2 regions of the Myceligenerans cantabricum genome follow, and region 2 is predicted to be linked to the other one. Evidence: predicted binding sites of a transcription regulator. Region 2 holds the regulator's gene; the other holds the start of a gene.
What was found. The regulator LexA, encoded in region 2, represses DNA repair genes until DNA is damaged. The targets are predictions, from matches to a motif close to TCGAACANNTGTTCGA.

Region 1: ACYU96_RS13255 (HNH endonuclease signature motif containing protein) is a predicted target of LexA. The motif match lies at 2,052-2,067, and genes of this name have one in related genera.

What each region holds. Positions count from the first base shown of each region.
Region 1 covers NZ_BAAHAJ010000009.1:914,626-918,031, reverse strand. The annotation lists gene ACYU96_RS13260 (MBL fold metallo-hydrolase) at 1-138, shown strand, start outside; gene ACYU96_RS13255 (HNH endonuclease signature motif containing protein) at 176-1,981, opposite strand; gene ACYU96_RS13250 (hypothetical protein) at 2,210-2,929, opposite strand; gene ACYU96_RS13245 (aromatic amino acid ammonia-lyase) at 3,202-3,406, opposite strand, start outside.
Region 2 covers NZ_BAAHAJ010000008.1:240,492-243,897, reverse strand. The annotation lists gene ACYU96_RS08315 (DUF5302 domain-containing protein) at 64-252, opposite strand; gene nrdR (transcriptional regulator NrdR) at 426-935, opposite strand; gene ACYU96_RS08305 (LysM peptidoglycan-binding domain-containing protein) at 1,080-1,595, opposite strand; gene lexA (transcriptional repressor LexA) at 1,774-2,538, shown strand; gene ACYU96_RS08295 (L-lactate dehydrogenase) at 2,598-3,406, opposite strand, start outside.

The DNA of each region.
Region 1 (3,406 bases), on a different contig from region 2:
GGCGGCGACGGCGCGACGATGCGTGCGACGCTGCGCGACGTCGTCGGGCACCTGGACCCCGGGCTCGCCGTTGTCCCGGGCCACGGGCCGGCGACGACGGTCGAGCGGGAGCTGGCGACCAACCCGTTCCTGGGGTGATGCCCGCGGCGGTGAGGCCCGCGGACCGCGCCGCACGTCAAGCGGCGAGCTCACGGGGACGACTCGCGCCGCGCCGACCGGCGGCCGTGGCGGTACCGGGAGAGCTCCCGCGCGGCAGCTCGGCGGAGGGCCTGTCGGTGCAAGCGTCTCGTGGCCGGGCGCTGCTCTCTTCCGCAGGTTCTGGTTGCCGGCCCGCGAGGGTGATCTCGCGGCCGTTCCGGTCGGTCAGGGACCAGCCCGAGTGGCGGGTGCCGCTCACATCACCGGCCCAGCGCATGGTGATGTGCTGACCGTCGACGAGGTCGTGGTGGTGCCAGCACAGGAGCGCGGCGTTGTCGGCCGAGGTGTGGCCGCCGTCGGCCCAGTGGCGGACCGCGTGGTGGACCTCGCAGCGTGCGGGCGGCTGGTCGCAGCCCGGCCACACGCAGTGCTTGTCGCGCGCGATGACCGCGCGCCGCATCGGCCCGGTCACCGTGCGCCGGGCACGCCCGACGTCCAGCACGGCTCCGTCCGGACCGAACACGATCCGAGTGGCCTCGCAGTCACAGGTGATCCGCCGCAGCAGGCTTGTCGGCACAGGGGTGTTGGTGCCCGCGACCACCGCCGGTGTCGGCACCGGACCGCCCGGACACCGCTCCGGCGGGCCGATCTGCCCGTGGGCGCCGAAGAGGGCGCCGTCCGCCGTGCCGGGCGTCCGGTCCGTCGGGTGGGTCAGACGCCGCAGCTCGGTCCAGGACACGGCGACGTTCAGATGCGGACGTACTGCCGCGCCCGTTCCCGTGTGCCCGTTGTCCAGCGCGATCCTCGCGAGGTCCGCCAGCCCCTGGGCGCGCCGCTGCCCGGGGGTGCGGTCGTCCTGCGCCGCCGGCGCGCCCATCACGGAGCCCACGGCTGTCGTGACCAGCTCACCGTGCTCCGGGGTCAGGAAGCCCGCCACGTGGAAGCCGTCCATCGTCGGCGAGACGTTCAGGTACTCCTTGTCCCGGGCCTTCCTCAGTCCGCGCTCGTCCGCCTCGGGGTCGGCGCGATGCGCAAAGTACCGCACCAGCCCGCGGAAGTCCTCAGCCTGGCGCCCATCAGCCCACGCGAGTAGCTGGTCTTCCCACGTGGGCACGCGCGAACGACCGGTCGCCACGTCGTCACCGCCGATCGTGTCCGGGTCCGCGGCCCCGCCCGAGGCGGCTCCGGTGTTCGTGCCACCCGTGGCGTCCGTGCCCTGGACGTGCCGATTCTCGTCGCGGCTCTCGCCGCCGTCGCGATTCTCGTCGCGATTCTCGTCGTGCCTCTCGGCGTGGCCGTCGTCGTGCCCGCTGTCGCGGTCACCGCCGTCGCCACCGTCGCGCTCGTCGTCGAACGGCTCATCGATGGTGGGAGCGGCCAGTGCGTCCCTGCGTGCCTGGCTGGTGGGCGCGACGTCCACCATCGCGCGGAGGTGTTCCGCCCCGATCCTGCCGTCCAGCGCAGCCTCGCATGCTGCGGGCAGCACGTCGCGCAGCACCGTCGCCGTGCGCACCTCACGCCGCGCAGTCGCCCTGCCGACCTGCTCGGTCGCCGCCAGCCAGGTCGCGAACGTGCGCGCACCGGTCAGGGCCCACAGCCCGGCGTCGTCGATCAGGGGCAGGAACGTCGTCCGCAGCACATCCAGCCGGTGGCTGACCGTCCGCAGGCGCACTGAGGCGTTCACCAGCGTCGCCACGGCATCGGGACCACCGCGAGCAGGATCGGCCTCCAGGGCTTCGGGACCCACGACCGCGATCAGCTCGGTGGCCAGGGACTCCAGGTCGGCGAGCAGCCCTTCGACGGGACGGCCACCGCCAGCCGCCGTGCGCCAGCTCGTCGGCATTCGTACTCACCCCCGCCCTCGTGCCTCCCGACCGGAACCGACGCACTCCGCGCCGCCACGACCGACGCTAGCGAACATTCGTTCGACATGCCATTTGATGTCAGAATCTGTTCATAACCTATCTATCCACAGGCGTCCCGTCGGCGTCTCTCCCGCAAGAGGGCGCCCGCAGGGGCGCCCGTGTCGACGGTGACGGTCTCCGCGTCGGCCGTGCGGGACTGGAGGGGACTACTCGGCGAGCAGGTCGATCTCGCGGTCGGCGGCGGCGGCGGTCGTGATCTCCCCAAGAGTTGTGGCATCGATGACGATCGCGGCCAGCTCTCCCGCGGGATCCGACTCCGCGGCTTCGTCGAGGACGGGCATCCGCAGGGAGCCGTCTGCCGAGACGACGCCGATCAGTGCCGAGTCGAGAGCGACGGTCCAGCCGCCGTCCACGCCCGGTCGCAGGAACACGAGGCAGCTCTCGCCCTCACCGAGTCGCAGGAGGCCGGCGGCGACCGCCCCGGCCGACTCGTCCCCGTCGACACGGATCGAGACGGTGGTCGTGTCGTCGACCGAGACACCGGCACGGAGGTCCAGGACGTGATCGATGTCGAACACGAGGTCGAGTGTTCGGGTGTCGGCCTCGCCGTCCCAGGCGACGGGGACGCCGGCGTCGGAGCCTTCGGGCCACACCTCCGCGGTCCCCGGCTCCCTGTGGACGAATCGGCCGGAGACGACGGCGTGCGACAGGGTGATGCCGGCATCCGAGCCGGCGAGATAGCGGGTCGACGGCATCGCGGAGGTCAGTGACTCCGGGAAGGGGTGGTAGACGTCGGTGGAATCCGCCGCGCGCTCCGCGAGGATCGAGCCCCACGCACCCGCGTCCGGCGGGTGCGGCGCCGAGCTGGCGGGGAGCATCGCGGCAACGAGGAGAACCAGTGCCGACGAGAATGCGGTACGTCTCATGATCACTCCTGGAAGCGCGGCGTCGCGCGGTCTGCTGTCCGAAGCAGCCGAAGCAGCCGAAGCAGCCGAAGCAGCCGAAGCAGCCGAAGCAGCCGAAGCAGCCGAAGTCGCGTCGCTGAAGAGGGGGTGGCGCCACGAGTGGCGGCCACGGGACCGTGCCACTGCACTTGTGTGGACAGTTCGGCGAAACTTGCGGTGTCGATGGCGTTCCCGCTGTCCACCGACTTGGTCTGCCTCGCCGGGCCGACTCGATGACCAGTCCGGGCGCGGGACTAGGAGCCGGAGCCCGCGGACGGCGACGGCGGCGGTGCGAGCCGCGCGAGCCCGTCGAGCAGGTGCTGCGCGATCTCGAGGTCGTCGCGCAGGTCGCGGTCCGCGTCGTCGTCCGGGAGGGCGTCGGCCAGGGCCAGCGCGTCGCGCAGCGGGCCCGCCGGCAGGTCGAGGCCTCGCCGGCGCAGCAGCCGTACCGCCCCGACG
Region 2 (3,406 bases):
ACGAGAGCGACAAAGGCCGCCGACCAGGTCAGATACCCGGTCGGCGGCCTCGGTCGACCAGCCTCAGCCGCTCTTGCGGCGAAACATCTTCTGCACGGGGCCCGTGGTCTCCGAGCCGTGCACCGCTCCGGTGTTCCGCTCCGACTCCGCCGTGCGGTGGCTCGCGTTGTTCTTGCGCTCCAGCGCCTCGCGGAACTTGGCCTTCGCGTCCTCGCTCGGTGCCGTGCTGCGGTCGTCGTTCTCGGACGTCACACCGACCACCTCCTCGTCGTCTCAGGATCCCTGGCCGGGTCCGTTCGACCAGAGTCGCCCAGACAGCCACGGGGCGCCAGTGCTTTTCCACCCACGGCACGCGAACTGCACGGTTCGAACCGGCGATGCACGCACGACGGCGGCCCCTCCCGGCCCACCGGCACCGGGCCGGCTCACGCCGGGTCGACGCTCAGCGCGGCGCCGTCGCCGGCCGCCCCGGGATCACCCTCGCGGGCCTCGGCGTCCTTGCGCAGGCCCGTGATCGCCGCCTCGAAGTCCTCCAGGGACGAGAAGTCCTGGTAGACGCTCGCGAACCGGAGGTAGGCGACCACGTCGAGCTCGCGCAGCGGCCCCAGGATCGCCTTGCCGATCTCGTTCGCCTCGATCTCCGCGCTGCCCGTGCTGCGCAGCGCCTCCTCGACGCGCTGCGCCAGGAGCGCGAGGTCGTCGTCACTCACCGGGCGCGGCTGGCAGGCCTTGCGCACACCGGTGGCGATCTTGTCCCGGACGAACGGCTCCGTCGCACCGGACCGTTTGACCACCGTCAGGCTCGCGGTCTCGATGGTGGTGAAGCGCTTGTGGCACGCCGGGCACTCCCGCCGACGGCGGATCGAGGACCCGTCGTCCGACGTCCGCGAGTCCACCACGCGCGAGTCGCTGTTTCGACAGAACGGGCAGTGCATGCGGTCTCCTGCGGGCTCGGTCAGTGGCCGGTTCTCCCGGCCGAGACTTGACCGTATGCGGGCAAACCACACCCATGCAACACGACCCCAGCAATAACGAGTCCGCCCTCGGCCGACTTCGTCGCCGACTTCACCCGGCGGGAGTCACCCTGCCGGGACGTAGAGGGTCTGCCCCACCGTCAGGCCACCACCCGCCAGGCGGTTCAGGTCCTGCAGCTCGCGCACGACGTCACGCACGTCCTGGCCGGGCTCCGCGACGGACACGGCCAGCCCCCAGAGCGTCTCCCCGGGCTCGACGGCGTGCGCCCGCACCTCGGTGGGCGGCTCGGGCGAGCTGGCGACCGCCGTCGCGCTCCACACCACCGGGGTCGCCAGGACCAGTGCCGCGACGGCCACGGCAATCCGGCCCCGGACGGTCAGCCGCAGCCCTTCGAGGTCGAGGCGGGCTGCGAGCGTGCGGCCCGTGCCGTCCGGGACGCCTCCCGGGGCCGCGTGGTCCGCGCCGGCCTCCCGCGCGGCACTCTCGCCCGCGGCCGCCGGGCGGGCGCCACCCGCCGCGTCGAGGGGTGGCACCACTCGCAGATGACGCCTGCCGTACCGCGCCCGCGGCACCGACGACCTCCTGAGCCCGCGGACCTCCGTCGTGGTGGTCGTGCTCATGACCGCCTCCCGAGATAGTCTGTCGAACACTCGCCTGTCGCACACCTGTACGACGAACACCCGTACCATTGTGTAGCACGCAACACCCGTCGTGTCGAGACACGCTCGAACATCCGTTTGAGATTCCCCCTGATCCGATCTAGAGTTGGCAGCATCAATCGATGAGGAGGGCCACAGCATGACGGGACGCGAGAGGACGCCGGGCATGATGCCGGGAAGCCTGGGCAGTGTCGGCACCATCGCCCGGGGCGACGAACCGATCGACCTCGGCGACGCCGCCGAGCGCCTGACCCCCCGCCAGCGGAAGGTGCTGACGTGCATCCGTGAGTCCTTCACGGCTCGCGGCTACCCGCCGTCGATGCGTGAGATCGGTGATGCGGTCGGCCTGGCGAGCCCGTCGAGCGTGAAGCACCAGCTCCAGGTCCTCGAGCGGAAGGGCTTCCTGCGCAGGGACCCGAACCGCCCGCGAGCGATGGAGCTCGTCGACCCGGCGTCGGGCGCCCGCCAGAATCCGCCGCAGGGCGAGGTGCACTGGGGCTCGTCGACCGAGGAGTCCGGGGCCACGCCCGCGACGTCGTACGTACCGCTGGTCGGCCGGATCGCCGCTGGTGGCCCGATCCTGGCCGAGCAGGCCGTCGAGGACATCTTCGCGCTCCCGCGCCAGGTGGTCGGCGACGGCGAGCTCTTCCTGCTCAAGGTCGCGGGCGACTCGATGGTCGATGCCGCGATCTGCGACGGGGACTGGGTGGTCGTCCGCCGGCAGAACGTCGCGGAGCAGGGCGAGATCGTCGCGGCCATGATCGACGGTGAGGCCACGGTCAAGACGTTCAAGCAGACCGGCGGCCACGTCTGGCTGATGCCGCAGAACGCGGCCTACGAACCCATCCCGGGCGACGAGGCGCGGATCCTCGGGCGCATCGTCGCGGTGCTGCGCAGCCTGTGACGTGGTGCCGGGTCAGACGCGCCGCCGTGTCGGCGCGGGCGTGCTGACCCGGCAGCGCCTCACAGCCCGAAGCCGCGCTGGATCGCGCGCACCTTCTCGGCCGACGCGCGCAGGTCGCGCAGCTCGTCGTCGGACAGCGGCACCTCGATGGTCTCGGTGGCACCGCGCCGGTCCACGAGGGCGGGCACCGAGAGGCACACGTCGCTGATCCCGTAGTAGTCGTCCAGGAGCGAGGACACCGGCAGCACCCGGCGCTCGTCCTGGAGCACGGCCTCGATGATCCTCGTCGCGGCGAGCCCGATCGCGTAGTTCGTGGCGCCCTTGCCCTCGATGATCCGGTAGGCCGACTGCACGACCTCCGTCGCGATGCCCGCCCGGGCCGCCTCGTCCAGCGCGGAGCGCCCGCCGAGTCCCGGCCACTCCAGGAGCGGCACGCCGGCGATCGACGCCGAGCTCCACAGCACGATCTCCGAGTCGCCGTGCTCCCCGGCGATGTACGCGTGCACGTTGCCGACCGCCACGCCGGCCTCCCGGGCGATCGCCGCGCGCAGCCGCGACGTGTCCAGCACGGTCCCGCTTCCGAAGACCCGCTCGCGTGGCAGCCCGGAGAACTTCTGCGCCGCGTACGTCACGACGTCGACCGGGTTGGTGATCATCATGAGGATCGCGTCGGGCGCCACGTCGACGATGCCGGGCAGGATCTTCCGCGTGAGCCCCACGGTCGACTCGGCCAGGTCGAGGCGCGTCTGGCCGGGCTTCTGCTTGGCCCCCGCCGTCACGACGACGACGTCGGCCCCCTCGCACACCGCCACGTCGTCGGACCCGACGACCTCCGCCTGCGGCACGAACATCTGGCCGTGCCGGAGGT